DNA from 3 places in the Streptomyces sp. NPDC049915 genome. Region 1 is predicted to be linked to each of the others. Evidence: riboswitches for the same ligand, from Rfam matches in the RefSeq annotation. Region 1 holds a riboswitch; each other region holds the start of a gene.

Evidence for each region. Region 1 has a riboswitch for thiamine pyrophosphate ahead of thiO (glycine oxidase ThiO). Riboswitches for the same ligand answer to the same signal wherever they lie in the genome.
Region 2: it holds a riboswitch for thiamine pyrophosphate, as region 1 does, so the genes downstream of both, thiC (phosphomethylpyrimidine synthase ThiC) here and thiO (glycine oxidase ThiO) in region 1, are expected to answer to the same signal.
Region 3: it holds a riboswitch for thiamine pyrophosphate, as region 1 does, so the genes downstream of both, AB0J12_RS24725 (thiamine ABC transporter substrate-binding protein) here and thiO (glycine oxidase ThiO) in region 1, are expected to answer to the same signal.

Annotation. Positions count from the first base shown of each region.
Region 1 covers NZ_JBFAMH010000019.1:57,801-67,940, reverse strand. The annotation lists gene AB0J12_RS27690 (NAD(P)/FAD-dependent oxidoreductase) at 1-432, shown strand, start outside; gene AB0J12_RS27685 (hypothetical protein) at 449-1,387, opposite strand; gene metF (methylenetetrahydrofolate reductase [NAD(P)H]) at 1,444-2,367, opposite strand; gene thiE (thiamine phosphate synthase) at 2,518-3,171, opposite strand; gene AB0J12_RS27670 (Rv2175c family DNA-binding protein) at 3,617-3,982, opposite strand; gene AB0J12_RS27665 (FAD-dependent oxidoreductase) at 4,079-5,323, opposite strand; gene AB0J12_RS27660 (hypothetical protein) at 5,356-5,727, opposite strand; TPP riboswitch at 5,780-5,893, shown strand; gene thiO (glycine oxidase ThiO) at 5,891-7,078, shown strand; gene thiS (sulfur carrier protein ThiS) at 7,075-7,275, shown strand; gene AB0J12_RS27645 (thiazole synthase) at 7,279-8,073, shown strand; gene pknB (Stk1 family PASTA domain-containing Ser/Thr kinase) at 8,190-10,124, shown strand.
Region 2 covers NZ_JBFAMH010000009.1:246,807-256,946, forward strand. The annotation lists gene AB0J12_RS18545 (DUF5326 family protein) at 1-13, shown strand, start outside; gene AB0J12_RS18550 (IclR family transcriptional regulator C-terminal domain-containing protein) at 346-1,071, shown strand; gene AB0J12_RS18555 (SsgA family sporulation/cell division regulator) at 1,172-1,618, shown strand; gene AB0J12_RS18560 (YibE/F family protein) at 1,725-3,263, opposite strand; TPP riboswitch at 3,335-3,512, shown strand; gene thiC (phosphomethylpyrimidine synthase ThiC) at 3,505-5,289, shown strand; gene AB0J12_RS18570 (hypothetical protein) at 5,547-6,416, opposite strand; gene AB0J12_RS18575 (metallophosphoesterase) at 6,633-7,733, opposite strand; gene AB0J12_RS18580 (LacI family DNA-binding transcriptional regulator) at 8,055-9,170, opposite strand; gene hisC (histidinol-phosphate transaminase) at 9,639-10,140, shown strand, end outside.
Region 3 covers NZ_JBFAMH010000015.1:81,878-92,017, forward strand. The annotation lists gene AB0J12_RS24695 (hypothetical protein) at 1-886, shown strand, start outside; gene AB0J12_RS24700 (VOC family protein) at 987-1,394, shown strand; gene AB0J12_RS24705 (Rossmann fold nucleotide-binding protein) at 1,421-2,545, shown strand; gene AB0J12_RS24710 (LAETG motif-containing sortase-dependent surface protein) at 2,717-3,415, shown strand; gene AB0J12_RS24715 (ABC transporter ATP-binding protein) at 3,498-4,517, opposite strand; gene AB0J12_RS24720 (iron ABC transporter permease) at 4,518-6,119, opposite strand; gene AB0J12_RS24725 (thiamine ABC transporter substrate-binding protein) at 6,164-7,249, opposite strand; TPP riboswitch at 7,324-7,429, opposite strand; gene rlmN (23S rRNA (adenine(2503)-C(2))-methyltransferase RlmN) at 7,466-8,572, opposite strand; gene AB0J12_RS24735 (hypothetical protein) at 9,067-10,140, shown strand, end outside.

The DNA of each region.
Region 1 (10,140 bases):
GTGACGGTGCTGCGGCCCGACGACCCTGCCCTGTGCCCGGACGCGGATCACGAGTCCGTCGTGCTGTCGGCCGTCGCGCCGACCGAGGCCGACTGGGATGTCGACGGCAACGCCGAGCGGTTCGCGGATCTCGTCGTGGACGCTGCCGAAGCGGCCGTTCCGGGATTGCGCAAGCGTGTCCTGTGGCGCGAGGTGTGCAGCCCGGACCGCACCGAGGACGAGACGGGCACCCACTTCGGCGCCATACCCGCCCCCTCGCTGGCCGCCGCCCACGGCGCCTTCCTGCACCCGGCCAACACCACCCGCCTGCCCGGCCTCTACCGGGTCGGTGGCTGGTCGCACCCCGGTGGTGGGCTCCCCCACGCCGGCATGTCGGGCGCCCTCGTCGCCGGGCTCATCGTCGAGGGGCCGCAGTTCCGCGGCTCCCAGTGACAGACGCGGAGCGGCGTCAGAAGCGGTACTGCTCGTCGAAGCCGTGGCCGGCCTGCTGCTGGCCGGTCCCGGTGCCCTGCTGGTAGGGGTAGGGCTGCTCCTGCGGGAACTCCCCGCCGTAGGAGTCGTCGGTGCGCTGCTGCGGGACCCAGACCCCGTCCGGCGGTGTCGTCTGGTCGTAGCCGCCCAGGTACGGGTCCTGCCCGTAGCCCTGCTGGTCGTACGAACCGCCGTAGGTGGCGTCGTACGAGGCGCCGCCGTAGGTCTGGTTGCCGATGTACGGGTCGGAGTATGCGGCGTACTGCTGCTGGCCGGTGGTGTCGTAGCCGTACTGGCCGTAGCCGGAGTAGTCGTAGCCGTAGGCCGACTGGTCCTCGGCGGCGGTCTGGGCCGTCGACGCGTACGCGGTGGAGGACGCGGGGTCGCCGTAGACGCCGTAGGAGCCGGTGTCGTCGGGCAACGGCTGCGGCTCGTAGACCGTGGTCGGCTCGGCGGCCATGGCGGCGGGCGTGCGGGCCGGGGTGAAGACGTCGTCGTGGTCGTCGTCGGGGCCGTAGGACATGGTCTCGGCGGCGAAGGAGCCGCCGTGGGCCGCGTCCGCGTCGTGGTGTCCCGCGGCGGACGTCTCCAGGTCGGAGACCTCCGACGAGGGGTCCCGGCGCCCGGCCCGGCCGCGGCGCCCCTTCACGGGCTCGTCGTCATGGCGGCGCACCGCCCAGCCCGCGGCGAAGCCACGCCGGAACGACAGCGTGACGTAGGTCTGCCCGATCGCGAACGCCGCAGCGCCCACTCCGATGACGACGACCGACGGGATCAGCACGCCGAGCACGACGACGAGGAAGCCGACGAACGCGAGCAGCCGCCAGCGAAGCCGCGCCTTGTACTGCAGCAGCACTTCACCGAGCAGCCACAGCGCGACGCCGCCGAATGCGATGTAGAGGACCGTCCAGCCCATGTACGCCCCTCTCCCAGTGGCCGCTCCGCAGTGTGTCGTACGGCGGTGCGGCCGGTCTAGGCCTGCGGAGGGTGGTGCAGGCCCAGGTTCTCGTAGATTTCCAGCGTCGCCGTGGAGTTGTTGAGCGTGATGAAGTGCAGACCCGGCACTCCCTCGGCCAGCAGCCGCGCGCAGAACTCCGTGGCGAAGTCGATGCCAATGGAGCGTACAGCGGCCGGATCGTCCTGTGCTGTGAGGATCCGCTCTTTCAGCTCGTCCGGGAAGGCGGCGGTGCTCAGCTTGGGGAGGCGCTCCAGCATCTTCATGCTGGTCACCGGCAGGACTTCCGGGATCACCGGGGTGTCGCAGCCGGCCGCGGCGACGCGGTCGCGCAGGCGCAGATAGGACTCGGGATGGAAGAACATCTGCGTGATGGCGTAGTCCGCCCCGGCCCGGCACTTGTCGACGAAGTGCCGGATGTCGCTGTCCCAGTCGGTGGAGCGCGGGTGCATCTCCGGGAAGGCGGCGACGCCCACACAGAAGTCGCCCGACTCCTTGATGAGCCGGACGAGGTCGGCGGCGTACGTCAGACCCTGCGGGTGCGGCACCCATTCGCCCATCGGGTCGCCGGGCGGGTCGCCGCGCACGGCGAGCATGTTGCGGATACCGGCGTCGGCGTACTGGCCGATGATGTTGCGCAGTTCCGCGAGGGAGTGGTCGACCGCGGTGAGGTGGGCGACCGGCGTGAGCGTGGTGTCGACGACGATCTGCTGGGTCTCCTTCACCGTGGTGGTGCGGGTGGTGCCGCCCGCGCCGTAGGTGACGGAGACGAAGTCGGGGGCCATGGCCTCGACCCTGCGCAGGGCGTTCCACAGGTTCCGCTCGCCGGCCGGCGTCTTGGGCGCGTAGAACTCGAACGAGTACGTCGTCTTGCCGGTGGCGAGGATGTCGCGCACGGTACGGGCGCGATCAGTCCTGGTGGATGCGGTTCCTAGGGCCATACGGGCAGGTTAGCCAGGGGTGGACGATCCCCCAACCGAAAGTGGGAGATTTGCCGGAATTGCCGGGCTGTTGTCCACCCCTTGGACATTCATGAGACGCGGGCGGGTGAGCTGCGGGCACCGGTGGGTCCGCGACGGCCGCCTCCGCGCTCAGAGCCGGCGCAGCCGCTTGGCGAACTCCGCCGCCGCGGCACCCGGGTCCTGCGCCTCGGTGATCGCCCGGACGACGACGACACGGCGGGCGCCCGCCTCGAGCACCTCGTCGAGGTTGCCGAGGTCGATGCCGCCGATGGCGAACCAGGGGCGGTCGGTGCCGAGCGCGGCGGTGTGCCGGACCAGGTCGAGGCCGGGGGCGTGCCGTCCCGGCTTGGTGGGGGTCGGCCAGCACGGGCCGGTGCAGAAGTAGTCCACGCCTTCCTGGACGGCGGCGGCCTTCGCCTCCGCCTCGGCGTGGGTGGAGCGGCCGATCAGCACGTCGTCGCCGAGGATCGCACGGGCCGCCGGAACCGGGAGGTCGCCCTGCCCGAGGTGCAGGACGTCGGCCCGGGCCGCGTGGGCGACGTCGGCGCGGTCGTTGACCGAGAGGAGCTTGCCGTGGCGGGCGCAGGCGTCGGCGAAGACGCTCAGGTGCTCCAGCTCCTCGGCGGCCTCCATGCCCTTGTCGCGCAGCTGCACGATGTCGACGCCGCCGGCGAGGACCGCGTCGAGGAACTCGGGCAGGTCGCCCTGGCGCCTGCGGGCGTCGGTGCACAGGTACAGCCGGGCGTCGGCGAGGTGGGCACGAGCGGTGGCGGCGGTGGTCATATGGGTCCCCCCGGGGGTGGGTGCGGTGTGCCGGATCGTAGGAGCCGCGGCGTGCGGGCTGCGGCGGCGCGCTCCGCGGACCGGCCCACGGACGCACCCCAGGAACGTATCCCGCGAACCGTCACGACCGGGAGCCCGGCCCCGGCCGGGGGCGCGACACGCGCCCGGCTCACGGCTCACGGCTGGAGCGGCCTTCTGCCTTCTCGCAGGCCCGGGCCGCGACGCGCGCGCCAAATCCCCACGGCAGCCCACGCAGCCCACACCAGGCGGGCCGCAGCCGTCGGGCCACGGAGCCGAAGAGTTCCGCGGACGCGCGGCGCCGCGGACGCAAAGCGCCGTGACGGCGGGCGCCGCGGCCCGGGCGGCGTGTCCGAGGCCGTGCGCGGCCCCGGCCGTGGCCACCCGGACCACGGCCCCTGTGTCGGCGGTGTTCAGTGCGGGTGCGTCAGACGGCGAGCGCCTGGGCGCGGCGCTTCACCTCCGTGCCGCGATTCTCGCTCAGCGCCTGCGCGGGCGTGCCGGGCAGGCTCGGGTCCGGCGTGAAGAGCCACTCCAGCATCTCCTCGTCCGTGAACCCGTCGTCCCGCAGGAGCGTCAGGGTGCCGGTCAGGCCCTTGACGACCTTGTCCCCGTCGATGAAGGCGGCGGGGACGTGCAGTGCGCGGTTCTCACCGCGGCGTACGGCGATGAGCTGGCCCTCCTTGACCAGCTGCCGGACACGCGTCACCTCGACGCCGAGCATCTCGGCGATGTCGGGAAGGGTGAGCCAGGCGGGGACGAGAGCATCGATCTTTGCGTCAATCTCGGTCACGGAACCAAGCGTAGGCGCTCCACCGACCCTGCCGCGATGCCAGGGCCGCGACGTGGCGTGGTCGACCGCGGTCACGTCATGGCTGGTCGAGCACCGTCAAGCCGCCGCGGTCGCGGCCTTCAAGGGGCGTGCCGGGTCCGCCAGCAGCTCCGGATCCATGGCCGTGCCCGCCTCGATCAGCCGCCGCCCCTGGGCCAGGTCGCGGGGGCGGCCCACCGCCAGCAGGGCGATGAGCCGGCCCTCCCGCAGCCAGCACACCGTCCAGGCCGGGCCGGAGGTGTCACCGCGCCACACGGTGCGGTCGGCCGCGGTGTGATGGCCGGCGTACTGGACGAAGCGGCCGAACTGCTCGGACCAGAAGTACGGCACCGGGTCGTACTCCGCGAGAGTGTCGCCGACGATGTTCGCGGCGACCGTGCGAGGCCCCTGGAGGGCGTTGTCCCAGTGGTGGACGAGCAGGCGTTCGCCGTAGCGGGCGGAGGGGAAGGAGGCGCAGTCGCCGACCGCGTACACGTCCGGCAGCGACGTGCGCAGCTGCGCGTCGGCCACCACCTCGCCCCGCGGTCCCAGCTCGACGCCGGAGCCGGCCAGCCAGCCGGTGGCGGGCCGTGCGCCGATGCCGACGACGACCGCGCCGGCGGGCAGCCGGGTGCCGTCGTCGAGGACCACCACGCCCGGCTCGACGCCCGCCACGCGCGCGTGCGTGCGCAACGCGACACCGGCGTCGGCGTACCACTCGGTCATCGGCGCGGCGACCTCGGCGGGCAGCGCCCCGGCGAGCGGGCGGTCGGCGGCCTCCACGACGGTGACCGCGCAGCCCGCCTCGCGCGCGGCCGTGGCGAACTCGGCGCCGATCCAGCCCGCGCCGACGACGACGATGTCGTGCTGCCGGGCGAGCACCGGGCGCAGCCGCTCGGCGTCGTCCAGGGTGCGCAGCAGGTGCACCCCGGGCACGCCCTCGGCGCCGGGCAGGGTGATCGGTTCGGCGCCGGTGGCGAGCACGAGGACGTCGTAGCCGACCGGGCCGGCCTCGGTGTCCAGTTCGTGGTCGGCGGGGCGCACGCCCAGCACCTCGCAGCCGAGGCGCAGCTCGATGCCCAGCGCCTCGAAGTCCACGTCGAAGGCGGAGCCCTCGGCCGTGCCGAGCAGGACGGCCTTGGACAGCGGCGGCCGGTCGTAGGGCTGGTGGGGTTCGGCGCCGATCAGCGTGACGCTGCCGGTGAAGCCCTGGTCGCGCAGGGCCACCGCGGTCTGCACCCCGGCCATGCCCGCGCCCGCGACGACCACGCGCCGCGCCGGCGCCGCCGCCGAGGTGTCCCGTTGCCGCGTCTGCTCGCTCACCTGATCACCATAGACACCTGACACATCGTCAGTCAGCGGTCCTGTGCCGTGACCTGCTCCACACGCGCGGGCAGCTCCTCCACCACGCTGGTGCCGCTGCCCTCCTGGGACTCCCACTCCCAGGTCTCCTCCAGCCGCAGCCGCCCGTCCGGCAGCTCAACGACCGTGGACACGCAGTGCCCGCCGGAGGTCGTCCCGTCCTGCTTGAGCTGCACGTACCGGAAGTCCAGCCGGTCCCCCTGCCGGGTGCCCACGAGATGCCCGCGCACCACGTCGCCGCCGGTGTACTCGGCCCAGATCTCGCCGCCGCGCTCGTGGTACGTGAAGCGGGTGCGCGTGCCCACCTGACCGGGCGCCTGATCGGTGACGGGGGCGAGGACGAGACCGTCGAGGGACCGGGTCATGACGGAAGGCTCCCTTACAGACACACAGCGGCACGGGCTAGGGTGGCCACCGTAAAGCACTCGCGGGAGCCCGGACGCACCGGGCTGAGAGGGAGGCTGGGACGGCCTCCGACCGTACGAACCTGATCCGGGTCATGCCGGCGAAGGGAGGGGCTGGACGCCCATGTCGCCTACGCGTACGTCAGACGTCCTCGTCATCGGGGGCGGGATCATCGGGCTGGTCACGGCCTGGCGGGCCGCGCAGAGGGGGTTCGCCACCGCGGTCGTGGACCCCGAGCCCGGCGGCGGAGCCGCGCAGGTGGCGGCCGGGATGCTGGCCGCCGTCACGGAACTGCACTACGGCGAGCAGACCCTGCTCGGCCTCAACCTGGCCTCGGCGCGCCGCTATCCGGACTTCGCGGCCGAACTCACCGAGGCCACCGGCCACGACCTCGGCTACCGCCGCAGCGGGACGCTCGCCGTCGCCCTGGACGCCGACGACCGCGCCCACCTCAAGGAACTGCACGCCCTGCAGCGGCAGTCGGGCCTTGCGTCGGAGTGGCTGTCGGGCCGGGACTGCCGGCGCCTGGAGCCGATGCTCGCGCCGGGCGTGCGCGGTGGGCTGCGGGTCGACGGCGACCACCAGGTGGACCCGCGACGGCTCGCGGCCGCGCTGGTCACCGCCTGCGAGCGGGCCGGGGTGGTGTTCCACCGGACCCGGGCCGAGCGGCTCACGGTCGCGCGGGAGCGCGCGGGAGGCGTCGTCACGAGCGAGGGCGAGGAGCTGGGCGCGGGACAGGTCGTGCTCGCCGCCGGCAGCCTGAGCGGGCGCCTCGCGGGCGTGCCGGAGGCCGTGCTGCCGCCGGTGCGGCCGGTGAAGGGGCAGGTCCTCAGGCTGACCATGCCGAACCACCGGACGCCGTTTTTGAGCCGGACCGTGCGCGCCGTGGTGCGCGGCGGCGCGCTGTATCTGGTGCCCCGCGAGAACGGTGAGCTGGTCGTCGGCGCGACCAGCGAGGAGATGGGCTGGGACACGACCGTCACCGCGGGCGGCGTCTACGAGCTGCTGCGCGACGCGCACGAGCTGGTGCCCGGCATCACCGAGCTGCCGCTGACGGAGACCCGGGCCGGACTGCGCCCCGGCTCCCCCGACAACGCGCCGCTGCTCGGCCCGACCGCGCTGGACGGGCTGCTGCTGGCCACCGGCCACCACCGCAACGGCGTCCTGCTCACCCCGGTCACCGGGGACGTGCTGGCCCACGCCCTGGTCACCGGCGAGCTGCCGGAGGAGGCCCGCCCCTTCACCCCGAAGCGCTTTTCTCACGCCGCCGCGCAGCAGCCCGCACGCACCCTCACGGAGCAGCCCGCATGAACATCTCGGTCAACGGCGAGCCCCGCCGTGTCGAGCCCGGCACGGCTCTCGACGCCGTCGTGCAGTCCCTGACCGCTGCCCCCTCCGGGGTGGCCGCCGCCCTCAACGAGACCGTCGTCCCGCGCACCCGGTGGTCCACGACGGCCCTCGCCGACGGTGACCGCGTCGAGGTCCTGACCGCCGTCCAGGGAGGCTGAACCATGGCTGACGACCCCCTCGTCCTCGGCGGTACGCCGTTCACCTCCCGTCTGATCATGGGCACCGGCGGTGCGCCCAGCCTGGAGGTGCTCGAGCGGGCGCTGGTCGCCTCCGGCACCGAGCTGACGACCGTCGCGATGCGGCGGGTCAACCCCGAGGTGCACGGCTCGGTGCTGTCGGTGCTGGACCGTCTGGGCATCCGGGTGCTGCCGAACACCGCCGGCTGCTTCACCGCCGGGGAGGCGGTGCTCACGGCCCGGCTGGCGCGGGAGGCGCTGGGCACGGACCTGGTCAAGCTGGAAGTGATCGCCGACGAGCGCACGCTGCTGCCGGACCCGATCGAGCTGCTGGACGCGGCGGAGACGCTGGTCGACGACGGGTTCACGGTGCTGCCGTACACCAACGACGACCCGGTGCTCGCGCGGAAGCTTCAGGACGTCGGCTGTGCGGCGATCATGCCGCTGGGCTCGCCCATCGGTTCCGGTCTCGGTATCCGCAATCCGCACAACTTCCAGCTGATCGTCGAGGACGCGCGCGTGCCGGTGATCCTGGACGCGGGGGCGGGCACGGCGTCGGACGTGGCGATGGCGATGGAGCTGGGGTGCGCGGGTGTGATGCTCGCCTCGGCGGTGACCCGGGCGCAGGAGCCGGTGGTGATGGCGGAGGCCATGCGCCACGCGGTGGAGGCGGGACGGCTGGCGTACCGGGCGGGGCGGATTCCCAAGCGGCACTTCGCCGAGGCGTCCTCACCCACGGAGGGCGTCGCCCGGCTGGACCCGGAGCGGCCGGCTTTCTGAAGCCCGCGGCCCGTGCGTCATACCGGTGCGCGCGACACGTCACAGGTCGGCTGCAGTCACCCCCCTGGCTGGGTGAAAGGGCTGGGGTGCCGGTGACGGCTCGTACACTCGCCTGCGTGGATACGACCCTCTCGGACCCCCTCGTCGGGCAGGTGCTCGACGGCCGGTATCGCGTCGACGCGCGGATCGCGGCCGGCGGGATGGCCACGGTCTACCGGGCCCTGGACACCCGTCTGGACCGCGTGCTCGCGCTGAAGGTGATGCACCCGGCGCTCGCGGCCGACGCCACGTTCGTCGAGCGCTTCATCCGGGAGGCGAAGTCCGTCGCCAGGCTGGCCCACCCCAACGTGGTCCAGGTCTTCGACCAGGGCGCCGACGGCCGGTACGTCTATCTGGCGATGGAGTACATCGCCGGCTGCACCCTGCGCGACGTACTGCGCGAGCGCGGGGCGCTGCAGCCGCGTGCCGCCCTGGACATCCTGGAGCCGGTGCTGGCCGCTCTGGGCTCCGCGCACCGGGCCGGGTTCGTGCACCGGGACATGAAGCCGGAGAACGTCCTGATAGGGGACGACGGCCGGGTCAAGGTCGCCGACTTCGGGCTGGTGCGCTCGGTGGACACCGTCACCAGCACCACCGGTGAGGTGCTCGGCACCGTCTCCTATCTGGCGCCGGAGCAGATCGAGCAGGGCACGGCCGACCCGCGCGTGGACGTGTACGCGTGTGGTGTCGTGCTCTACGAGATGCTCACCGGAGGGAAGCCGCACGACGGCGACTCCCCGGCCGCCGTGCTCTACAAGCATCTGCACGAGGACGTCCCGGCGCCCTCCACGCTGGTGCCGGGGCTGCCGTACGCCCTGGACGGGCTGGTGGCGGCGGCCACCGCCCGCGCGCCCGAGGCGCGGCCGCACGACGCGGTGGCCCTGCTGGCGCTGGCGCGCGAGGCGCGGGCCGGCCTGAGCGAGGAACAGCTGGACGCGGTGCCGCCGCAGGCGCTGGCCGCGGACCACGACAACGCCGACGACCGCACGAGCGTGATCCCGCGCGCGCTGACCGTGCCCCGCCCGCTGCCGGTCAACGAGGACGACGAGGGCGACGCGGCCGCGCTGAATCGCACCAGCCGCTTGCAGACCCCGCCGCCGGCTCCCCCGCGGCCGGGGCCCTCGCGCTCCCGCCGGCGGCTGATCACCCTGATCGCCGCCGTGCTGCTGGTGTTCGGTGTCGGCGCGGGCGTCTGGTACATCAACTCCGGGCAGTTCACCAAGGTGCCGCCGCTGCTGGCGCAGTCCGAGGCGCAGGCGAAGCAGCGGCTGGAGCGGGCCGGTCTGGAGGCCGGCAAGGTGACCTACGCCTACAGCGACACGGTCGCGCGGGGCAAGGTCATCAGCACCGACCCGGATCCGGGTGCCCGCATCCGCGACCACGACGCGGTGAAGCTGACCGTCTCCAAGGGCCCGGAGACCGTGAAGGTGCCCGATCTGCAGGGCTACAAGCTGGACAAGGCCCGGTCCGTGCTGAGGGACAGCGGGCTGGAGCCGGGCATGATCAACCGGGAGTTCAGCGACGAGGTGACGCGGGGCTCGGTGATCGGCACCGATCCGGAGGCGGGCACCGAGCGGCATGCGGGCTCGGCGGTCGCGCTCACCGTCAGCAAGGGCAGCGCGGTCGACATCCCGGACGTCACCGGCTCCGACCTGGCGGACGCCCGCTCCGAGCTGGAGGACGCCGGCCTGAAGGTGAAGGTCGCCCCGGAGCGGGTGAACTCCGAGCTCGACGCCGGACAGGTCGCCGCGCAGTCGCCGGACTCCGGTGGCCAGGCCGCCGAGGGCGACACGGTGACGCTGACCCTGTCCAAGGGGCCGCAGATGATCGAGGTCCCTGACGTGGTGGGCGACAGCGTCGACGACGCCAAGCAGGCCCTGAAGGACGCCGGGTTCCAGGTCAAGGAGGACCGCGGGCTGCTCGGGCTGTTCGGCGACACGGTGAAGAAGCAGTCCGTGAAGGGCGGCCAGAAGGCGCCGCAGGGATCGACGATCACGATCACCATCCGGTGAGGTCGGTCACGCGCCC
Region 2 (10,140 bases), on a different contig from region 1:
CAGCGACTGGTAGGGGCCCGCGGCCGGTGATCGCCGAGGGAATCGCCGGTTCCCTCGGGGGAGGGAACTTTTCCGGACAGCCATTCTGTCCACGGCGGCGGACGGTTAGAGTCCGGAATCCGACGCGGGGCCGATCCCCCGCGCATGGCGGACACCCCCGCACCCGTGTTCCCGCACGGGCTCCCCCTCGCGCTTCGGGAGTGACCCTTGGCCACGGTTGACACCGCATCCGCAGAGCCGCACCCGCCCCCTGCCCGGCCCTGCTCGACCGCGCCCCCGCTGCAGCGGCCCGCCGCCACGCCCGGTACCGAGCAGCCTCCGGCCGCGACGACGCTCATCAGTTCCGTGCAGCGCGCCATGCGTCTGCTGGAAGCCGTCGCCGAACACCCCTACGGCGCCCCCGCCAAACAACTGGCCCGGGAGACCGGCCTCGCCCTGCCCACCGCCTACCACCTGCTGCGCACTCTGGTGCACGAGGGCTATCTCTGCCGGGAGAAGGGCCTGTTCTTCCTCGGTGAGTCAGCCGAACGGCTGGGCAGCAGCGGAGCGGAGCAGAAACGTCGCAGCACGATCGTGGACACACTCGCACAGTGGCGCGATTCGATCGGTGTGCCGGTGTATTACGCCATGTACCGCGAGGGCGAGATCGAGGTCATGTGCGTTTCGGACACGCCCGGCAACCCGGCGGTCGAGGAGTGGGCCGACTTCCGTGAGACGGGACACGCCCACGCCATCGGGCAGTGCCTGCTCTCCCAGTTGGACGAGGGCGCCCGCCGCGACCACCTCGCGCGCTACCCGGCGCAGGCCATCACCCCGTACACGGTGTGTGACAACCATGCCCTGCTGCGGCGGCTGGAGCGGCTGCGGCGGATGGAGCCGGTGATCGAGCGGCAGGAGTACGCCCTGGGCACGGTGTGTGCGGCGGTGCCGATCACGGTGGGCACCACGGCCGCGACGATGGCCATCTCGCTGCCCGCGCACCAGGCCGATCGGCTGCTGCCCGCGGCGCGGAAGCTGCAGGACGAGATCGGGCGCCTGCTGGGCTCGCTGGCCCTGTCTATCAGTATCTGAAAACTCACTCCTTGTGATCTCACGTGCACGTTCAGCAAGATGCCTCCAGTGTCAAGGGGTTCATTCCCAGCCAGTCGACGGCAAGTGACGGGGTAGGCGAATGCGCGAGTCCGTGCAGGCAGTACAGGCAGAGGTCATGATGAGCTTTCTCGTCTCCGAGGAGCTCTCGTTCCGCATCCCGGTGGAACTGCGCTACGAGGCCTGTGATCCCTACGCCGTACGGCTGACTTTCCACCTTCCCGGGGACGCGCCGGTGACCTGGGCGTTCGGCCGTGAGCTGCTGCTCGACGGGGTGGGGCGGCCGTGCGGGGAGGGCGATGTCCGTATCGCACCGGTCGAAGCCGACACGCTGGGCGAGGTGCTGATCCGGCTCCAGGTCGGTTGCGACCAGGCGCTGTTCCGTTCGTCGGCGCCACCGATCGTGGCGTTCCTGGACCGCACCGACAAGCTGGTGCCGCTCGGCCAGGAGGGCGCGCTCGCCGATTTCGATGCCCATCTGGAGGAGGCGCTCGACCGCATCCTCGCGGAGGAGCAGAGCGCGGGCTGATACGTCACGTCACCGATGGCGTAACGGTTCACCACTGCTGGGCGGGGATGTGCAGGAACGCTTCTGCAGTCGTTCGGCCGGTACGGCGAAGGTGCCGGCCGGTGTCTCAGTGCTTGCGGCGCCGTCCCCGGCCGCCGCGCCCCGCGGGCACCGGGATCGAGCCGGTGGCGGTGCCACCGCCGAGGTCCTGGCCGGCCGGTGCCGGACCCGGACGGTCGGCGGCCACCACCAGGGCCGCGAGCGCCGTGGTGACCGGTACCGAGGCGACCAGGCCGATCGATCCCACCAGTGTGCGCACGATCTCCTCCGCGACCAGCTCACTGTTGGCGACGGTGCCCACGCTGCTCTGTGCGATGGAGAAGAGCAGCAGCAACGGCAACGCGGCACCGGCGTAGGCGAGGACCAGGGTGTTGACGACCGACGCGATGTGGTCGCGGCCGATCCGGATGCCCGCCCGGTACAGCCCGCGCCAGCCCATCGACGGGTTGGCCTCGTGCAGCTCCCAGACGGCGGAGGTCTGGGTGACCGTCACGTCGTCGAGCACGCCCAGCGATCCGATGATGACGCCGGCGAGCAGCAGACCGCTCATGTCGATGGACGGGTACAGGCCGTGGATCAGGCCGGTGTTGTCGTCCGTGTTGCCGGTCAGCGCGGCCCAGCCAATGAACAGCGAACCGAGGACGCCGATCAGCAGCAGGGAGATCAGGGTGCCGAGCACCGCCACGGACGTCCGGGCCGACAGCCCGTGGCACAGATACAGGGCGATGAGCATGATCGCACTGGAGCCCACGACGGCGACGACCAACGGGTTCTGGCCCTGCAGGACCGCCGGCAGGATGAAGAAGTTCAGCACCATGAAGCTGATGGCCAGCGCGACGAGCGCCATCACCCCGCGCAGCCGCCCGACGACGATGACGGCGAGCGCGAAGATGCCGGCCAGCAGGGCCATCGGGAAGCGCCGGTCGACGTCCGTGACCGAGTACTGCAGGTCCCTCGGCGCCGAGGGCTCGTAGGCGACCACGACCTTCTCGCCCTGGTGCAGCTGCCGCGTCTGGTCCGGCTGCACGATCTCGGTGAACGTCCGGCCCGTGTCCTTGCCCGAGTCGACCCGGACGGTGGCCTTCTTGCAGGCGGCGGACGCCTGTTGCTGGGCCGAGGAGCCCTCCGCGGTGGATGTGTCGCCGGTCGGCGTGCCACCGGAGGCGTTGACCGCCTTGCAGCTCACCTCGACCACCTGGGTGACCGTGGCCTGCTGGGTCTGCCGGTCGAAGCCGACACCGGTGCGCTGGTGGGACGGGGCACCCCCGGGCCACAGCACGCCAAGACCCACGACCACCGCTACGGCGAACGGGATGAGGATCGCCGCGATGACCTTGCGCAGATGCCGGGAGACAGGAGCAGCGGGCCCGTGACTGTGACTGTGCCCATGCCCGCCTCCCGCAGAGTGCTGGGCACCGTGCCCGCCTCCCGTGGCATGGGTGGCACCGTGACCGTGGCCGCCACCGGGCGCGCGCCGATGCCCGTGCCCGGACCCTGATGCGTGCCCCTGCGCATGCCCGTCCTCGACGTCCTGGCCGTGGCCTGTCGTGCCCTGGCCGCGGGGCGGCTCGGACGGCGGATACGGGGGCTGGTGTGTGGTGGTCACCGACCGATCATCGCAAGAACGACAGGGGCCCCCTGTTCACCGCGCCCGAATTGACGCTAGCGTGGAGGCACCTTTGCACACGCGGGAGCTCGGAGCACCGGGCTGAGAGGGCGCTGACCTCCGTCTTTGCGATGTTTCACGTGGGACACACGGTGTTCCGCGCGAAATGTCGGCAGACGGTGACCGCTGCGTCGACCGCCGAACCTGTTACCGGGTAATGCCGGCGTAGGGAGTAGGTCTCATGACCAACAAGGACGCACGCACGCCTGCCTCCGTTCAGAGCGAGACGGCTCAGGAGGCCGGGAAGTCCATCGGCTGGCACAAGGCATACGTCGAGGGTTCGCGCCCCGACCTGCGGGTGCCGGTCCGTCAGGTGCACCTCACCAACGGGAAGTCGGTCACGCTGTACGACACATCCGGCCCGTATACCGATCCGCTCGTCGACACCGATGTGCGCAGGGGCCTGTCACCGCTGCGGGAGAACTGGATCATCGCCCGTGGCGACACCGAGGAGTACGCGGGCCGCCCCGTCCGTCCCGAGGACGACGGGGTCAAGCACACCTCGCCGCGCGGAGGCCTGCGCAACCTCGACGCGGTCTTCCCCGGACGTCCGCGCCAGCCTCGTCGCGGCCGTGACGGCCAGGCGGTCACCCAGCTCGCGTACGCCCGCCGGGGTGAGATCACGCCCGAGATGGAGTTCGTGGCCCTGCGGGAGAACGTCTCGCCCGAGGTGGTCCGCGAGGAGATCGCGGCGGGCCGCGCCGTACTGCCGGCCAACGTCAACCATCCGGAGATCGAGCCGATGATCATCGGCAAGCGGTTCCTGGTGAAGGTCAACGCCAACATCGGCAACTCCGCGGTGACTTCCTCCATCGAGGAGGAGGTCGAGAAGATGACGTGGGCGACCCGTTGGGGCGCCGACACGGTCATGGACCTCTCCACGGGCCGCAACATCCACACCACCCGTGAGTGGGTGCTGCGCAACTCCCCCGTCCCCATCGGCACGGTGCCGCTCTACCAGGCACTGGAGAAGGTCGACGGCAGGGCCGAGGAACTGACCTGGGAGATCTACAAGGACACGGTCATCGAGCAGGCCGAGCAGGGCGTGGACTACATGACGGTCCACGCGGGCGTGCGCCTGGCGTATGTGCCGCTCACCGCCAACCGCAAGACGGGCATCGTCTCGCGCGGCGGCTCGATCATGGCCGCGTGGTGCCTCGCCCATCACAAGGAATCGTTCCTGTACGAGCACTTCGAGGAGCTGTGCGAGATCCTCGCCGCCTACGACGTGACGTACTCCCTCGGTGACGGCCTCAGGCCCGGCTCCATCGCGGACGCCAACGACGAGGCGCAGTTCGCGGAGCTCCGCACGCTCGGGGAACTCAACACGATCGCCAAGCGTTTCAACGTACAGACCATGATCGAGGGCCCGGGACACGTCCCGATGCACAAGATCAAGGAGAACATCGACCTTCAGCAGGAGATCTGCGATGAAGCTCCGTTCTATACGCTCGGCCCGCTGACCACGGACGTCGCGCCGGCGTACGACCACATCACCTCCGGCATCGGCGCCGCGATGATCGCCTGGTGGGGCACGGCGATGCTCTGCTACGTCACGCCCAAGGAGCACCTGGGCCTGCCCAACCGGGACGACGTCAAGACCGGCGTCATCACCTACAAGATCGCCGCTCACGCGGCCGATCTCGCCAAGGGGCACCCGGGTGCGCAGGAGTGGGACGACGCGTTGTCCGACGCCCGGTTCGAGTTCCGGTGGGAGGACCAGTTCAACCTCGCCCTGGACCCGGACACGGCGCGGGAGTTCCACGACGAGACCCTGCCGGCCGAACCGGCCAAGACGGCACACTTCTGCTCGATGTGCGGGCCGAAGTTCTGCTCGATGAAGATCTCGCAGGACATCCGCCGTGAGCACGGCGGCAGCAAGGCCGAGATCGAGGCCGGGATGGCGGAGAAGTCGCGGGAGTTCGCGGCGGCGGGCAACCGCGTGTATCTGCCGATCGCGGACTGACGCGGGCCGCGGGCGGTACTCCGTGTCTGGCGTGCACGGAGTACCGCTCATCCGGCTCCAGTCGTTGGGTGACGTGCTGATCAGTGGCCGTAGGTGATCAGTCGTATGGCCTGAGCCGAGAGTCCCCTGGGCGTAGGGCACTTCAGGGACCCGGACGTGCCTGCGCCGGGTCGGCTCGAGAAGTCCCGAGGACAAGGACACCGATCACTCGCTCGGACCGTCCTGTTGATGGACGGTGCGGGGCGCGCACCGGCGGTTCACTCCGGCTGGTGCTCCGGCCCGCCGAAATCGGGGCTGCTGAAGTCGGGGCTCGTGAAGCTCGGGCGCGGGCCGGCGGCGGGGCCGTCGTCGGGGCTGGTGAATCCCGGCCGGTCATAACCCAGGCGTGGCATGCGGCTGGACGGCACCGACGGGGAGACGGGGTGGGCCGGCGTCGTTCCGGGATCGGCCAGGGCGTCGCGCAGGAACGGCACGATCCCGCGTTCCAGCAGGGCTTCATGCCAGGCGTCGCGCGCCTGGGTCAGCTCCTGGGGAGGTTCGCCGTGGGCGCCGAGGTCGAGCGAGGGACGGTTGCGCAGGGCCGTGAGCAGCAGTCCGACCGTGGCGACGAGGATCGCGGCCGCCGTCAGCGCGCCGAAGACCCATCCGGCGGTCAGCATGGTCCGGGCGAAGGCCGGCTCGGGGTCGAGCATCTTCAGGACGTAGCCCACGAGCAGGAATATCGCGGCGGCGGTGCCGGCGAGGACGGGTGCGAGGACGGCGACCACGGCGACGGCGCCCGCGCCGGTGCTCTCGGCCATCTCACCCATGGTGGCGGCGAGCCCCATCGGGGCGCTGCCGGCGTCGGAGGATGCGGAGGGGCGCTCGGCTGTCGGGGCGGCGGCCGGGGCCGGACGGCGCAGCTCCTCGCGGACCTTGACGTAGTGCTGGTACTCGGCGGCGGCGGAGGCGGTGATGAGGGAGATGGCGCTGAGCGCCATGGCGCGCAGCTGTTCGAGGGTGAGCCGTTGGCCGACGGCGGACAGTTCCGGACGGTGTGCTGCGGAGCGCAGCGCCTCATCGAGGATCCGTTCGTAGTCCTGACGGTCCTCGCTCAGCAGGTGCTGCGGAACGCTGTTCATGTGCATCCCCCGATGCTCCGTAGGGCTTGGGGCTCGCATGGCGACGAGCCGTCGGGCAGAAACGGAGGGGAGCCTGCTACGGATAAGGCGATGGTAGAGCGGCGACGGCTCGAGGTGACAGGGGGTTTCGACAAATTGCCGAGGGGCCCGGTGTGTTGAGCTGATCCGGGCCGGGTGCCGGCCGTGGGTCAGAACGGTCCGAAGGGTGGCGCGTGGGAACGCTCAGCCGCCCAGCGGGAGTTCCTGGACCAGCAGTTTTCCTGCCATCGTCACGCCGCCGTCCATGGCGATGGCGAGTCCGTCGGCATAGACGTGCGGGCCCTCGACGAGCGGGCCGGCGCTGTCCTCGCCCTCCTCGGAGCCGACATCGCCCAGCAGGTACGGGATCGGGCTGTGGCCGTGAACGATGCGGGTGCCGCCGTACGTATCGAGCAGCGAGCGCACGGCGTCGGCGCCGCCCTCGTCGCGGAAGGAGAAGCGCTTGGTGAACTTGCGGAACATGTCCCAGCACTCGTCCGCGTCGTTTCGGGTCAGCGTCTCGCGGACGGTGTCGTTGACCGCCTCGATCGAGTCGCCGTAGTCGAGGTAGGCGGTGGTGTCGGAGTGCACGAGCAGATAGCCGTCGACCTCCTCCACGGCGTCCAGGCGGGCCATCCACTGCAGGTGGTGGTCCAGGAGGCGGTCCATGTCGGTCTTCTGGCCGCCGTTGAGCAGCCAGGCCGCCTGGAAGGTGGCGGTGCCCGCGCCGGAGTTGACGGGCGTGTCGCCGAACCGCTTGGCGCCGAGCAGCAGCAGTTCGTGGTTGCCCATCAGGGCCTTGCAGTAGCCGCCGGCCGCCGCGGCCTCCGCGGACAGGCGCATGACCAGGTCGATGACCCCGATGCCGTCGGGTCCGCGGTCGGTGAAGTCGCCGAGGAACCACAACCGGGCGGTGCCCGCGCACCACTGGCCCGCCGCGTCGATCAGCCCCTTCTCCTGCAGGGCGGCGATCAGCTCGTCCAGATAGCCGTGCACGTCGCCCACGACGAAGAGGGGGCCGGGGGCGGGCTGCGCCGCGGCCGGGACGGGCGCGACGGCCGGGTCGACGGTCACCTGCACGGTGTCCCCGCGGTTGATGACCGGCAGATCGCGCTCGGTGGGCGTGTAGCCCTCGGGCGCCTGCAGCGGGTCCTCGACGGGCGGTACGCCCTCGCCGGGGTGGGCACCGTGGCCGAACGGACCGGTCTCATGGACGTACGCGGGCACGCGGAAGTCGCGCAACGTCGCCGTCCGCTCCACCTCGGGTCCCTGACCGGCCCCCTGAGTCATCGACCCCTCCACCATCGCGCCGCATCTGCACCGCTTCGGACTGCCTGGTCGCAGCGGCCCGCGGTGTCGTGGGCCCATCATAGGAATGCGGATCGTGCCGTGTGATGACCCAGGGGTGGTGAATCGGAACAAGACTCCTGTTCACTGCGGCTTTTCGCCCCGTTTGGGAAGGGCTTTCCCACCTGAGCCCCTCCGACGTGACGACGCCGCGGGGGCGATACGCCTTCGTCGCCACCCCTGCGTCCACCGGGTTCCCCCTCCGGCGCACGCGCCGCGCCACCATCCCTGTCGGGGGCGCGGTGGACCACCCGTACGAGGCGCATCCGGTCTCCGGTGCTACCCGTCACCCTCCGGGGTGCGCGGCGGGCTGACCGTCGTGCGCTGCTGGCGGCGCTGGGAGGACGTGCGGATGATCAGCTCGGTCGGTATCACCTGCTCGACCGGCTGGTCGGACTCCACGCCCTCGATGGCGTCGATGAGCAACTGCACCACGGCCGTGCCGATACGGCGGGGTTTGAGCGACAGGGTCGTGATGGGTGGTTCGGTACTGGCGTACACGGTGGACTCGCTGCAGCACACCAGCAGCAGGTCCTCGGGCACGCGCAGCCCGTAACGGCGGGCGGCGGCGAGCAGATCGGTGCCGTTGGGGTCGAAGAGGCCGTAGACGGCGTCGGGGCGGTCGGGCCGGGCGAGGAGCCGGTCGGCGGCGACTGCGCCCGCGCACGGGTCGTGCGCCGGGTAGGCCTCGTAGACCGGATCCTGTCCGACCCGCTCACACCAGCGCAGGTAGGCGGTGGTCGACAGGTGGGTGTACGTGTCGGTCGTGGTCCCGGTCAGCAGGCCGATGCGGCGGGCGCCGGCGTCGGCGAGATGATCGAGGATGTTGAGGACGGCGGCCTCGTGATCGTTGTCGACCCAGGCGGTGACGGGCAGGGAGTCGACGGGGCGGCCGTCGGACACCACCGGTAAACCCTGCCGGACCAGTTCCGTGACCACGGGGTCCTGGTCGGAGGGGTCGATGACGACGGTGCCGTCCAGGGCCACGTTGGACCACACGTCGTGGCGGGAGGTCGCGGGCAGGATGACCAGCGCGTAACCGCGGGCGAGCGCGGCGGAGGTGGCGGCGCGGGCCATCTCGGCGAAGTAGGCGAACTCGGTGAAGGTGAAAGGTTCATCCCCGTACGTCGTCACGGTCAGACCGATGAGGCCCGACTTGCCGGTACGGAGGGTGCGGGCGGCGGCGGAAGGCCGGTATCCCAGCCGGTCGGCGACCTCGCGGACGTGGCGCCGGGTCGCGTCCGGGAGGCGGCCCTTGCCGTTCAGGGCGTCGGAGACGGTCGTGATGGAGACTCCGGCGGCGGCGGCCACGTCTCTGATGCCCGCCCGACCCGGCCGGCTTCCTCGGCGTGAGGTTTCCGCGCGGCTCACCTGGTGCTTCCCTGCTGCTGTCATGGCGAGGTGATAGTAGGGCTCATGACGTGGGGTAGTGCGGACGCATATGCACGCGTTGACAGGCACGTTTCTGCATGGCAGCAGAGGGTCAAGTGCCTAAGAAAACAAGGAAGTTGACCGTTTTTCCAGCAAGACGTGACGCATCGGCGCGGATAGGCCTGTCAAGCACCCGATGTTTCGAAGAGGTCTCAACTCACCTTGACGAGGGATGCGCGCCACGGCGTGAGCTACCGGCGCATAGATATATGTGCGGCGCGCCCCCACCTCGTACGCCCGCGCCGGACCCTTCGTGCGTCTTCCTGTGTTGTTGCCCGTGATGCCCCTGGGACCTGGGGGGCGGCGCTCCCGTGGCCCGTGGCGCACGAGGTCCTGCAGACCGGTACGCAGCGCGGCCCAATCCTCATAAGGTGAGCAGTATTGGAAGCTGGCGGCGGTGACGGGCCGCCGGCTGTCGCGAGGAGGACTGCGGTGAGCGAGACGAGCCCGAAGCTGCGCGCCGAGCTGGAGGGTATTCCCACCTACAAGCCGGGCAAGCCCGCCGCGGCGGACGGCCCGGTGGCCTACAAGCTGTCCTCCAACGAGAACCCCTATCCGCCGCTTCCCGGCGTGATGGAGCGTGTCACCGCCGCCGCCTGCAACTTCAACCGTTACCCGGACATGGCCTGCACGGGCCTGATGAGCGAGCTGTCCGAGCGCTTCGGTGTCCCGCTCTCCCATGTGGCGACCGGCACCGGCTCGGTGGGTGTGGCCCAGCAGCTGATCCAGGCGACCTCCGGCCCCGGCGACGAGGTGATCTACGCGTGGCGCTCCTTCGAGGCGTACCCGATCATCACGCAGATCAGCGGGGCGCGTTCGGTGCAGGTGCCGCTGACCGAGGGCGATGTGCACGACCTGGACGCCATGGCGGACGCGATCACCGACCGGACCCGGCTGATCTTCGTCTGCAACCCGAACAACCCCACCGGCACGG
Region 3 (10,140 bases), on a different contig from region 1:
CCGCGAACCCCGCCTGCGGCCCACCCCGCACCCGTACGGCCGCTTCGGCGCGTACGGCACCACGGCGGTCCGCGAGACGTTCGGGGCGTACGGCAGGTTCGGCGCACGCCTGCGGGGCAGCGAACCGGTGAGCAGGCCGCAGCCCCCGGCCGGCCCTGCCGCCGGGGCGGCACCGGCGGACACGGACGTCCTCACGCGAGCGCCGGGCGAGGCCACCGATCCCGACGGTCCGCGGGAGACTCCGGTCGAGAGCACCCGTCCGGCACCGCCCACCGAGCCCCACCCCACCGCTCTCCTCCCCTGGGGCGTCGCCCTTCTCGCCGCCGGCCTGGCCACCGAGGCCTACGCCACCCGCACCACCGACCCGGCGACCCTGCCCATGCCCGGCGGTCTGACCACCGGCCCGGTCACCGTCCTCCTCGGCTGGCTGCTCACCGCCGTCGGCCTGGCCCTCGCCGGGCCCGGCCTCACCCACCTCACCGGCCGCCTGCTGCAGGCCGTCCGCCCGGGTGCCCTGCGCCTGCTCGCCGGGCGGGTGCTGATGGCGGAGGCCACCCGCATCGGCCGTCCCCTCGGTGTCGTCTGCGCCGTCGCGTCGGCCGCGTTCGCCACGACCGCCCTGCGCGACGCCGGCTCGCCCGCGCTCGGTCCGCTGACCACGCTGGGCGCCCTCGTCACCGCCGGCTGCGCGGTGGCGACGCTGTTCACCGCCGCCGTGGAGGCGCGCCAGGACCGGGCCGACACCATCGCGGCACTGCTCCGGCTGGGCGCCCCGACCATGATGCTGCGCTCGGCCGCGGCCCTGCGCGCGGCCGCCCTGCTGGCCGTCTTCGGCCCGCTGACGCTGCTGGTGGCGGAACTGGCCGCGCTGCCCCTCGCCCGCTGAGCACACCGGGGCGAAAAAGTGTCCCCGGCCACCGATGAGTTCCGTGGTGTCCGGGCGTCTACCCCCTCGACGACACCGCGCCACCAACGGAAGAGGCCCCATGTCCCAGCAGATGATCTTCGTGAACCTGCCCGTGAACGACCTCGAGGCCTCGAAGAAGTTCTTCACCGGCCTCGGCTACACGATCAACCCCCAGTTCAGCGACGAGAAGGCCGCGTCGGTCGTCATCAGCGACACGATCGTGGTGATGCTGCTGACGAAGCCCTTCTACGCGACCTTCACCGACAAGGGGATCGCCGACACGAAGACGACCAGCGAGGTGCTGATCTGCCTGAGCGCCGAGAGCCGCGACAAGGTCGACGAGCTGGTCGACCGGGCGATCGAGATCGGCGGCACCGCGACCGGCAAGACGCAGGACATGGGCTTCATGTACGGCCGTGCCTTCGACGACCTCGACGGCCACACCTGGGAGATCATGTGGATGGACCCGGCGGCCGTACAGGGCTGACGGACCCCCTTGCCTAGCATGGGCGGGTGCACCCGACACCCGCCCAGCCGTACGACGGCTCCCATGACCGTGAGATCGAGTCCCTCGCCCGGTTCGACGAGGTGGTCGCCCGGCGCGGCACTCTCGCCGGGTTCCGGGTCCAGGCAGTGGACCTGACGGGCCGTACGGACGTGCTGCTGTCCGTGGAAACCGCCGGCGCCGTCTTCCTCGGCTGCCCGATGACCCCCGAGGCAGCCGCCCGCGTCCGGGCGTCCGACGCCCTGGTCTTCCCGCCCGTCCCCGGCCTGCCCTTCGACCCCTACCGGGGATTCGTCTACTCCGCCGAGGAACTCTTCGCCGGCCTCGACCGCGGCTACGAGGCCACCCCGGACGCGCTCGCCTACGCCTGGTTCCAGCAGACGAAGGCCGACGGCGACATATTCGCCTCCATGCTGCGTTCGATCCACGACGACGCAATCTCCGACGCCCTCGACGAAGTCCTCGCCGGCGCCCGGGTCGTGGGGGTGATGGGCGGCCACGCGATGGCGCGCGGCAGCCGGGAGTACGCCGGTGCCGCGCGCCTGGGCCGCGTCCTGGCCCACAACGGCCTCACCGTGGCGACGGGCGGCGGCCCCGGCGCTATGGAGGCGGCGAACCTGGGCGCGTACACGGCGCCCTTCGGCGACGACATGCTGACCGCGGCCCTCGAACTCCTCGCCCCGGTACCGTCGTTCAGGCCCTCGGTCACCGACTGGGCGCGGGCCGCGTTCGAGGTGCGTACCCGCTGGCCGCGCGGCGGCACGTCGATCGGCATCCCGACGTGGTTCTACGGCCACGAGCCGCCGAACGCGTTCGCCACGCACATCGCCAAGTACTTCGCCAACGCCACCCGTGAGGACGGCCTGCTGGCCCGCTGCACCGCGGGTGTGGTGTTCCTGCCGGGTGCGGCCGGCACCGTACAGGAGATCTTCGACAACGCGACGCCGAACTACTACGGGTCCCGTGGCGAGGCGACGCCGATGGTGCTGGTGGACCGGGCGCACTGGACGGAGCGGCTGCCCGCCTGGCCGCTGCTGCAGTCGCTCGCACGGGACCGCTCGATGGCGTCCCGGATCGCGCTGGTCGACCGGATCGAGGAGGCGCCGGAGGCGTTGAAACATCTGTCCGGTTAATAAGAGGGCAAAGGCAAGGTCCTTGGCGGGCATATGCGTTGACACTTCTTATGGAACGCTTATAAACCTGTGAGCCTCATGGGGGCTATGGTGCCGGGCGGTTGCGATCGCATCCCCTCGGCGCCGCAACTCCCCTTCAACCCCCCGCAGTTGCATCCCGTAAGGACAAACGTGTCCATATCCCGCCGTACTGCCGCCCGTTCCGTGCGCGCCCTCGGGGTCGCCTCCGCCGCGGCGGCGCTCGCGCTCACAGTCGCCGGCAACGCGCTCGCCTGCGACATCAGCGAATTCTCCGCCAAGGCCGCGTGCGAGGGTGACAAGGGTGTCATCACCGTCACCGATGTCGATGCCTCCGGCACCCCGGCCCTCGTCTCCGTCTTCCTGGAGAACAAGGGCAGCGACGACCACAAGGTCGGCGAGCAGACCGTCACCGGCTCGTCCCAGGGTGTGACCATCACCTTCGCCGAGGACTGGAAGCCGAACGCCATCTACCGCGTCCATGTCCTGGCCGGCGACACGAAGCACCCGATCGTGGACAAGGACATCACGCCGAACCTCACCACGCCGCCCACCGCCTGCAAGAAGGACACCCCGACGACGCCTCCGGCCCCGCCGGCCAGCCCGGCGCCGAAGCCGTCGGCGTCCGCTCCGGCCGAGGACACGCCGAGCCCGTCGGCTCCGGCGAGCACCGCCCCCGCGGGCACCGTGAGCAACGCCCCGTCCCCGGCGGTCGGTGACTCCAACCTCGCCGAGACCGGTGCGAACTCCAACACCGGTCTGATCGCCGGCATCGCGGGCGCCCTGGTCGTGGTCGGCGGCGGCGCCGTCTTCCTCGGCATGCGCCGCCGCGGGGCCAAGGACAACGGCTGACCCCACGCACGCACGACGGCCCGTCCCCAAAAGATCGGGGACGGGCCGTTCGCCTGCCCGGCGGCGGTGCCGGAAGCGTCCCTCAGCCGAGGACGACGACCTCCGCCCCGTCGAAGGCGACGCCCACCTCGGCGCCGACCTCTGGGGCTTCGCGCAGCGCGCAGGCGGCCTCCAGACGGGGCGCGTCCTCGGGCTGGAGACGGACGGCGACATGGGTGCCGCGGAAGGTGCGGGCGGTGACGGTGCAGCGCAGGCCCTGCGCCACCTCGGTCAGCCGGACCCCGGCCGGGCGGACCAGCAGGTCGCGCGGCCCCTGCGGGGAGCCGTCGGGCACCGGCAGCTTGCCCCAGGGAGTGTCGGCCGCCTCGCCGACGACGGTCCCCGGCACCACGTTGTCGAAGCCGAGGAAGCGGGCGACGAACGCGTCCGCCGGATGCTGCCACACCTCGAGGGGTGTGCCGGACTGGGCGATGCGCCCGTCCCGCATCACCACGACCCGGTCGGCGAGCGCGAACGCCTCACCCTGGTCGTGGGTGACGGCGAGCACGGTGGTGCCCAACCGGCCGAACAGCTCCCGCAGTTCGACGACCAGGCGCTCGCGCAGCGAACGGTCCAGCTGACCGAGCGGTTCGTCCAGCATCAGCAGCCGGGGGCGCGGAGCGAGCGCCCGGGCGAGCGCGACCCGCTGCTGCTCACCCCCGGACAGCGCGGCCACGGCCCGCCGCCCGGCGCCGGGCAGACCGACCAGCTCCAGCAACTCCCCGACGCGCTCGCCCTGTTCGCCCTTGCCGGTGCCGTGCATACGCAGCCCGAAGGCGACGTTCCCGGCGACGTCGCGCTGCGGGAAGAGCTGGTGGTCCTGGAACATCAGCCCCACGCCCCGCTTGTGCGCGGGCACCTTCGCCTGGTCGTGGCCGTCCAGCAGGATCCGGCCCGCGTCCAGCGGCTGGAGGCCGGCGACCGCCCGCAGCAGCGTGGACTTGCCGCTGCCGCTGGGGCCGAGCACGCACACCACCTCGTGCACGGCGACATCGAGATCGACGGCGTCGAGGACGCTCCGCTCGCCGAAGCGGACGGTCGCGGCGTCGAGGCTGAGCAGCATCTAGAACTCCCCCGTCCGGTCAGGCACCCGCAGGCTCTCCAGGACGAGCAGCGCCACGGCACACACCACCATCAGAATCGTCGACAGGGCCATCGCCTGCCCGTAGTTGAGGTCACCGGGCCGCGCCAGCAGCCGGGCCACGGCCACCGGCAGCGTCGGGGTGTCGGCCCGCGCGATGAAGACGGTCGCCCCGAACTCGCCCAGCGACACGGCGAAGGCGAACCCGGCGGCGATCAGCAGGGCCCGCCGCACCATCGGCAGATCGACCTCCCGCCACACCCGCCACGGTGAGGCCCCGAGCACGGTCGCCGCCTCCCGCAGCCGTGCGTCGACCGCGCGCAGCACGGGCAGCATGGTCCGGATGACGAAGGGAACGCCGACGAGCGCCTGCGCGAGCGGCACCAGGATCCAGGAGCTGCGCAGGTCCAGCGGCGGTTTGTCGAGGGTGATCAGGAAGCCGAAGCCGACGGTCACCGCGGACACGCCGAGCGGCAGCATCAGCAGCGCGTCGAATCCGCGCACCAGACGTCCGGCGTCCCGGCGGGTCAGCGCGGCGGCGGCGAGCGCGCCGATCAGCAGCGCGATCGCGGTGGCGGCGACGGCGTACTGCAGCGAGTTGCCGATGGCCTCGATCGGCGGGACGAGGAAGGTGTTGCCGTCCTGGCTGGTCAGCGCCCGGTAGTAGCCGAGGCCGCCGTCCAGGGAGCGCTGCACCAGCACCGCGGGCGGCAGCACGAGCAGCACGGCGATGGTGAGCAGCACCCCGCCGAGCAGCGCCCACTGCCCGGCGCCGCGCGGCCGGCGTGCCGTCGTCGCCGCGTCCACCAGTTTCAGGGCGCTCTCCCGGTGCCGTACCGTCCGGGCGTGCACGGCGAGGATCGCGCCGACCGCGATGAACTGGACCACCGTCAGCACGGCGGCGGTGGACAGGTCGAAGACGTCGGCGGTCTGCCGGTAGATCTCCACCTCCAGGGTGGAGAAGCCGGGGCCGCCGAGGATCTGGACGATGCCGAAGGAGGTGAAGCAGAACAGGAACACCATCAGCGCGGCCGCCGCGACCGCCGGCGCGAGCGCGGGCAGGGTGACCGTGCGCCAGGCGGTGAAGCGGGACGCGCCGAGCATCCGCGCCGCGTCCTCCTGGCGCGGGTCGAGCTGCGCCCACAGACCGCCGACGGTCCGCACGACGACGGCGTAGTTGAAGAAGACGTGGGCGAGCAGGATCGCCCACACGGTGGTGTCCAGCCGTACGCCCCACAGCTGGTCGAGCAGGCCGCCGCGGCCGACCAGCGCGAGGAAGGCGGTGCCGACGACGACGGTCGGCAGCACGAACGGCACCGTCACCACCGCCCGCAGCAGCCGCTTGCCGGGGAAGTCGAAGCGGGCGAAGACATAGGCGCCGGGCAGGCCGAGCAGCAGGGTGAGCCCGGCGGAGACCAGCGCCTGCCAGGTGGTGAACCACAGCACGTGCCGGATGTCGGACTGCCCGAGGACGTCGGTGAGCCGCCCGAACTGCCAGGCGCCGTCGACCTTGAGCCCGCGGGCGACGATCGCGGCCACGGGGTAGGCGAAGAACACGGCGAAGAACGCGACGGGCAGGGCCATCAGGCCGAGCCGCGCCGCGCTCCCCGCGCGGTCCGGGCGCCGGGCTACTTCAGTACGAGTGAGGTCCACTGCTTGACCCACTGGTCGCGGTGGTCGGCGATCTTGGCCGGCGCCAGGGTCTCGGGGTCCTTGGCCGCGGGGCCGTACTGGGTGAACTCGGCGGGCACCTTGGCGCCGTCGAGCACCGGGTAGACGAACATGTTCAGCGGCATGTCCTGCTGGAACTCCTTGGAGACCAGGAAGTCGATCAGCGCCTTGCCGCCCTTGGTGTTCTTCGCGTTGCTGAGCAGCCCGGCGAACTCGATCTGCCGGAAGCAGGTGCCGGCCGCGACGCCGGTCGGCGCGGTCTTCGGCTGCGGCTTGGCGAAGACGACCTCGGCGGGCGGCGAGGAGGCGTACGAGACGACCAGCGGCCGGTCGCCGTGCGCCTTCTTGCCGCCGGACGAGCCGGAGAACTCCTGGTCGTAGGCCTGCTCCCAGCCGTCGACCACCTTCACGCCGTTGGCCTTGAGCTTCTTCCAGTAGTCCTGCCAGCCGGCGTCGCCGTACTTGGCGGCGGTGCCGAGCAGGAAGCCGAGGCCGGGCGAGGAGGTGGACGCGTTCTCGGTGACGAGGAGGTTCTTGTACTCCGGCTTGACCAGGTCGTCGAAGGAAGCCGGCGGGGTCAGCTTGTGGTCGGCGAAGTACTTCTTGTCGTAGTTGACGCAGATGTCGCCGAAGTCGATCGGGGTGACCCGGTGCTTGCCCTGGTCCAGCTGGTACCGGGCACCGATGGCGCCGAGCCCCTTGGCCTCGTACGGCTGGAAGAGGCCGTTGTCCAGGGCGCGGGAGAGCAGGGTGTTGTCGACGCCGAAGAAGACGTCGCCCTGCGGGTTGTCCTTGGTGAGGATGGCCTTGTTGACGGCCTGCCCGGCGTCGCCGCCGGGGAGGACCTTGACCTTGTACCCGGACTGCTTCTCGAAGTCCGCGAGGACGTTCTTGGACACGGCCCACGAGTCGTGGCTGACGAGCGTGACGGTCTTGGACTCGGCGGCGCTCTTCTCACTGCCGCCCGACCCGCACGCGGACAGCGTGACGAGGCCGAGGCCGACCACCACGACCGTGGCCCTCTTGGTGATGCTCACTGACATTCCTCCTGGAGTGACCAGGAAGAGACGCGGCCCTGCCCGGGACGCCTCAGGGTGTCCCGGGCAGGGCGCAACAGCTCGAGTGATGACCGATCTCCCTACCCAGAATGACCTGGGCGAGGTTCAGAGGGTCTGCGGCCGGTGCCGCACTCTCAGCGCTGTGGCGCTCCCCTGTCGGAAAGATGTTCCGGCTATGAAGTTGTCGTTACGACAGTCAGATTACCGCTCGGTGGCGGCGAGCTGACCACATGCCCCGTCGATCTCCTGCCCACGGGTGTCCCGGATCGTCACCGGTACACCATGGGCGGCGATGGCCTCGACGAACGCCTTCTCGTCCTCGGGCCGGGAGGCGGTCCACTTGGACCCCGGCGTCGGGTTGAGCGGAATGAGATTGACGTGCACGGGCTTGCCCTTGAGCAGCCGCCCCAGCCGGTCCCCGCGCCACGCCTGATCGTTGATGTCCCGGATCAGCGCGTACTCGATGGACAGCCGCCGCCCGCTCTTCTCGACGTACTCGAACCCGGCGTCGAGCACCTCGCGCACCTTCCACCGCGTGTTCACGGGGACGAGGGTGTCGCGCAGCTCGTCGTCCGGGGCGTGCAGCGAGATCGCCAGCCGGCATTTGAAGCCCTCGTCGGCGAACCGGTGGATGGCGGGCACGAGGCCGACGGTCGACACGGTGATGCCGCGCTGGGACAGCCCGAGGCCGTCGGGCGCGGGATCGGTGAGCGCGCGAATGGCCCCGACGACCCGCTTGTAGTTGGCGAGCGGCTCGCCCATGCCCATGAAGACGATGTTGGACAGCCGGGAGGCACCACCGGGGATCTCCCCGTCCCGAAGCGCCCGCATGCCCTCGACGATCTGATGCACGATCTCGGCGGTGGACAGATTGCGATCCAGCCCGGCCTGCCCGGTCGCACAGAACGGGCAGTTCATGCCGCACCCGGCCTGCGAGCTGATGCACATGGTGACGCGGTCCGGATACCGCATCAGCACGGACTCGACGAGCGTCCCGTCGAACAGCCGCCACAGCGTCTTGCGCGTGGTCCCCTCGTCGGTCGACAGATGCCGCACGACGGTCATCAGCTCGGGGAACAACGCCTCCCGCAGCCTGTCACGCGCCCCGGCGGGGATGTCGGTCCACTGCTCCGGCTCGTGCGCGTACCGCGCGAAGTAGTGCTGCGACAGCTGCTTGGCGCGAAACGGCTTCTCCCCGATCTCGGCCATGACCGCCTTGCGCTCGGCAGGCGAAAGATCGGCAAGATGCCGCGGCGGCGTCTTGGCTCCGCGCGGCGCGACAAAAGTAAGTTCTCCGGGCTTGGGCATGGTGGTACCAGTGTCGCAGATCAACTCCGGCAGCCCAGGCCGGAGCGGGGTGGGGGCGGTCACCTGTGGGTGTCGCCTGTCAGCGTTGGTGGGCCTCGGACGGCCCAGGGACGGCCCAGGGCGCTCGGCTATCGCCAACACTGCTGTGTGAGGCGGACGCCATGGGCTTCGAGTGCAGGCAGGTCACAGGGCGGCACTCGACGCGAACGCGAACGCCGGGATCGACGGTCTGTGCGCCGCACTCGCCATCCTCGCCTTCGCCGCTCTCCTCGCGATGTTCTTCACGTCACGGATCCCCAAGACCCAGCTTCGTTCGACGGAGCCATAGCAGTGTGCGCAAGTCGCGCGCCATCGGAAAGGCTCGTCTCGCCGTGCACGATCACGTGCTCGGGAGGTTGACCGCGTCTCGCTCGTATGGCCCGGCTGGGGGTGCCGCTCCGTCGTGCAGCTGCGGCAATGGGGGCAGGTAACCGCCCAGGAGTCCCGGAGCATCCATGACCAGCCCCCACGAGCCGTCCGAATTCGGTGCAGCCGAGAAGAACACTGGTGACGCGGCGCCGAGCGGGCACAAGGGCGACTCGCCGGCTGCTCGGATCGCCAGGAACACCGCCTCGGCGGTGCTCATCGTCCTCACCTGCATCCTCGTACCGATCGCGCTGCTCACCGTGTGGGTGCACGACATCGCGCTGGACACCGACCGGTACGTGGCGACGGTCGCCCCGCTGGCCTCGGACCCCGCGATCGAGGATGCGGCGATCAAGCGCATCACCCATGCCGCCGACGTGCGGGTCGACGGCAAAAAGGCGGCCTCGGACATCGCCGCCTGGCTCCAGGCGCAGGGCTTGCCGCCGAAGGCCGCACAGGCCGTGAAGGGGCTCGGCCCCCAGCTCGACTCCGCGGTCGACGCCACCGTTCAGAAGGTGGCCACGCGCTTCGTGCGGAGCAACCGCTTCGAGCGAATCTGGACGACCGCCAACCGACAGGCCCACGCCGGAGTCGTCCACGCGCTGACCGGCCAAGGCCGCGGAGCCATCGGCGTGAACGGCGGAACCGTCACCCTGGACGTCGGCCAAGCCGTCGACCAGGTCAAACAGGCGCTCATCGACGCCGGACTGGCCCCGGCCTCCAAGATCCCCGATGTCAACAAGCAGATGGTGCTCTTCCAGTCCGACCAACTCGACAAGATCCGCAAGGGCGCCCATCTGCTGGACACGATCGGGAACTGGTTCCCCGTGATCGTCATGCTGATCGGCGCCGCCGGGGTGCTGCTTGCCCACCGGCGACGGCGAGCCCTGATCCGTACCACTCTCGGCGCGGCCTTCGCCTGCCTGATCATCGCCATCGTCCTGGTCATCGCCCGCCGCTACTACCTGGACCATCTCCCGCCCCAGGTTCAGTCGAAGGCCGCCGCCGCGGCCGTCTTCGATAGGCTGCTGCACTTCCTTCGGGTCAGCCTCCGCACGGCGATCGTGCTCGGTGTGGTCATTGCATTGGGCGCCTATCTGATCGGTCCCGGTCGGCTGCCGCGCGCGGTCCGCGGCACATCCGAGCGCGCCGCGGACTCTGCG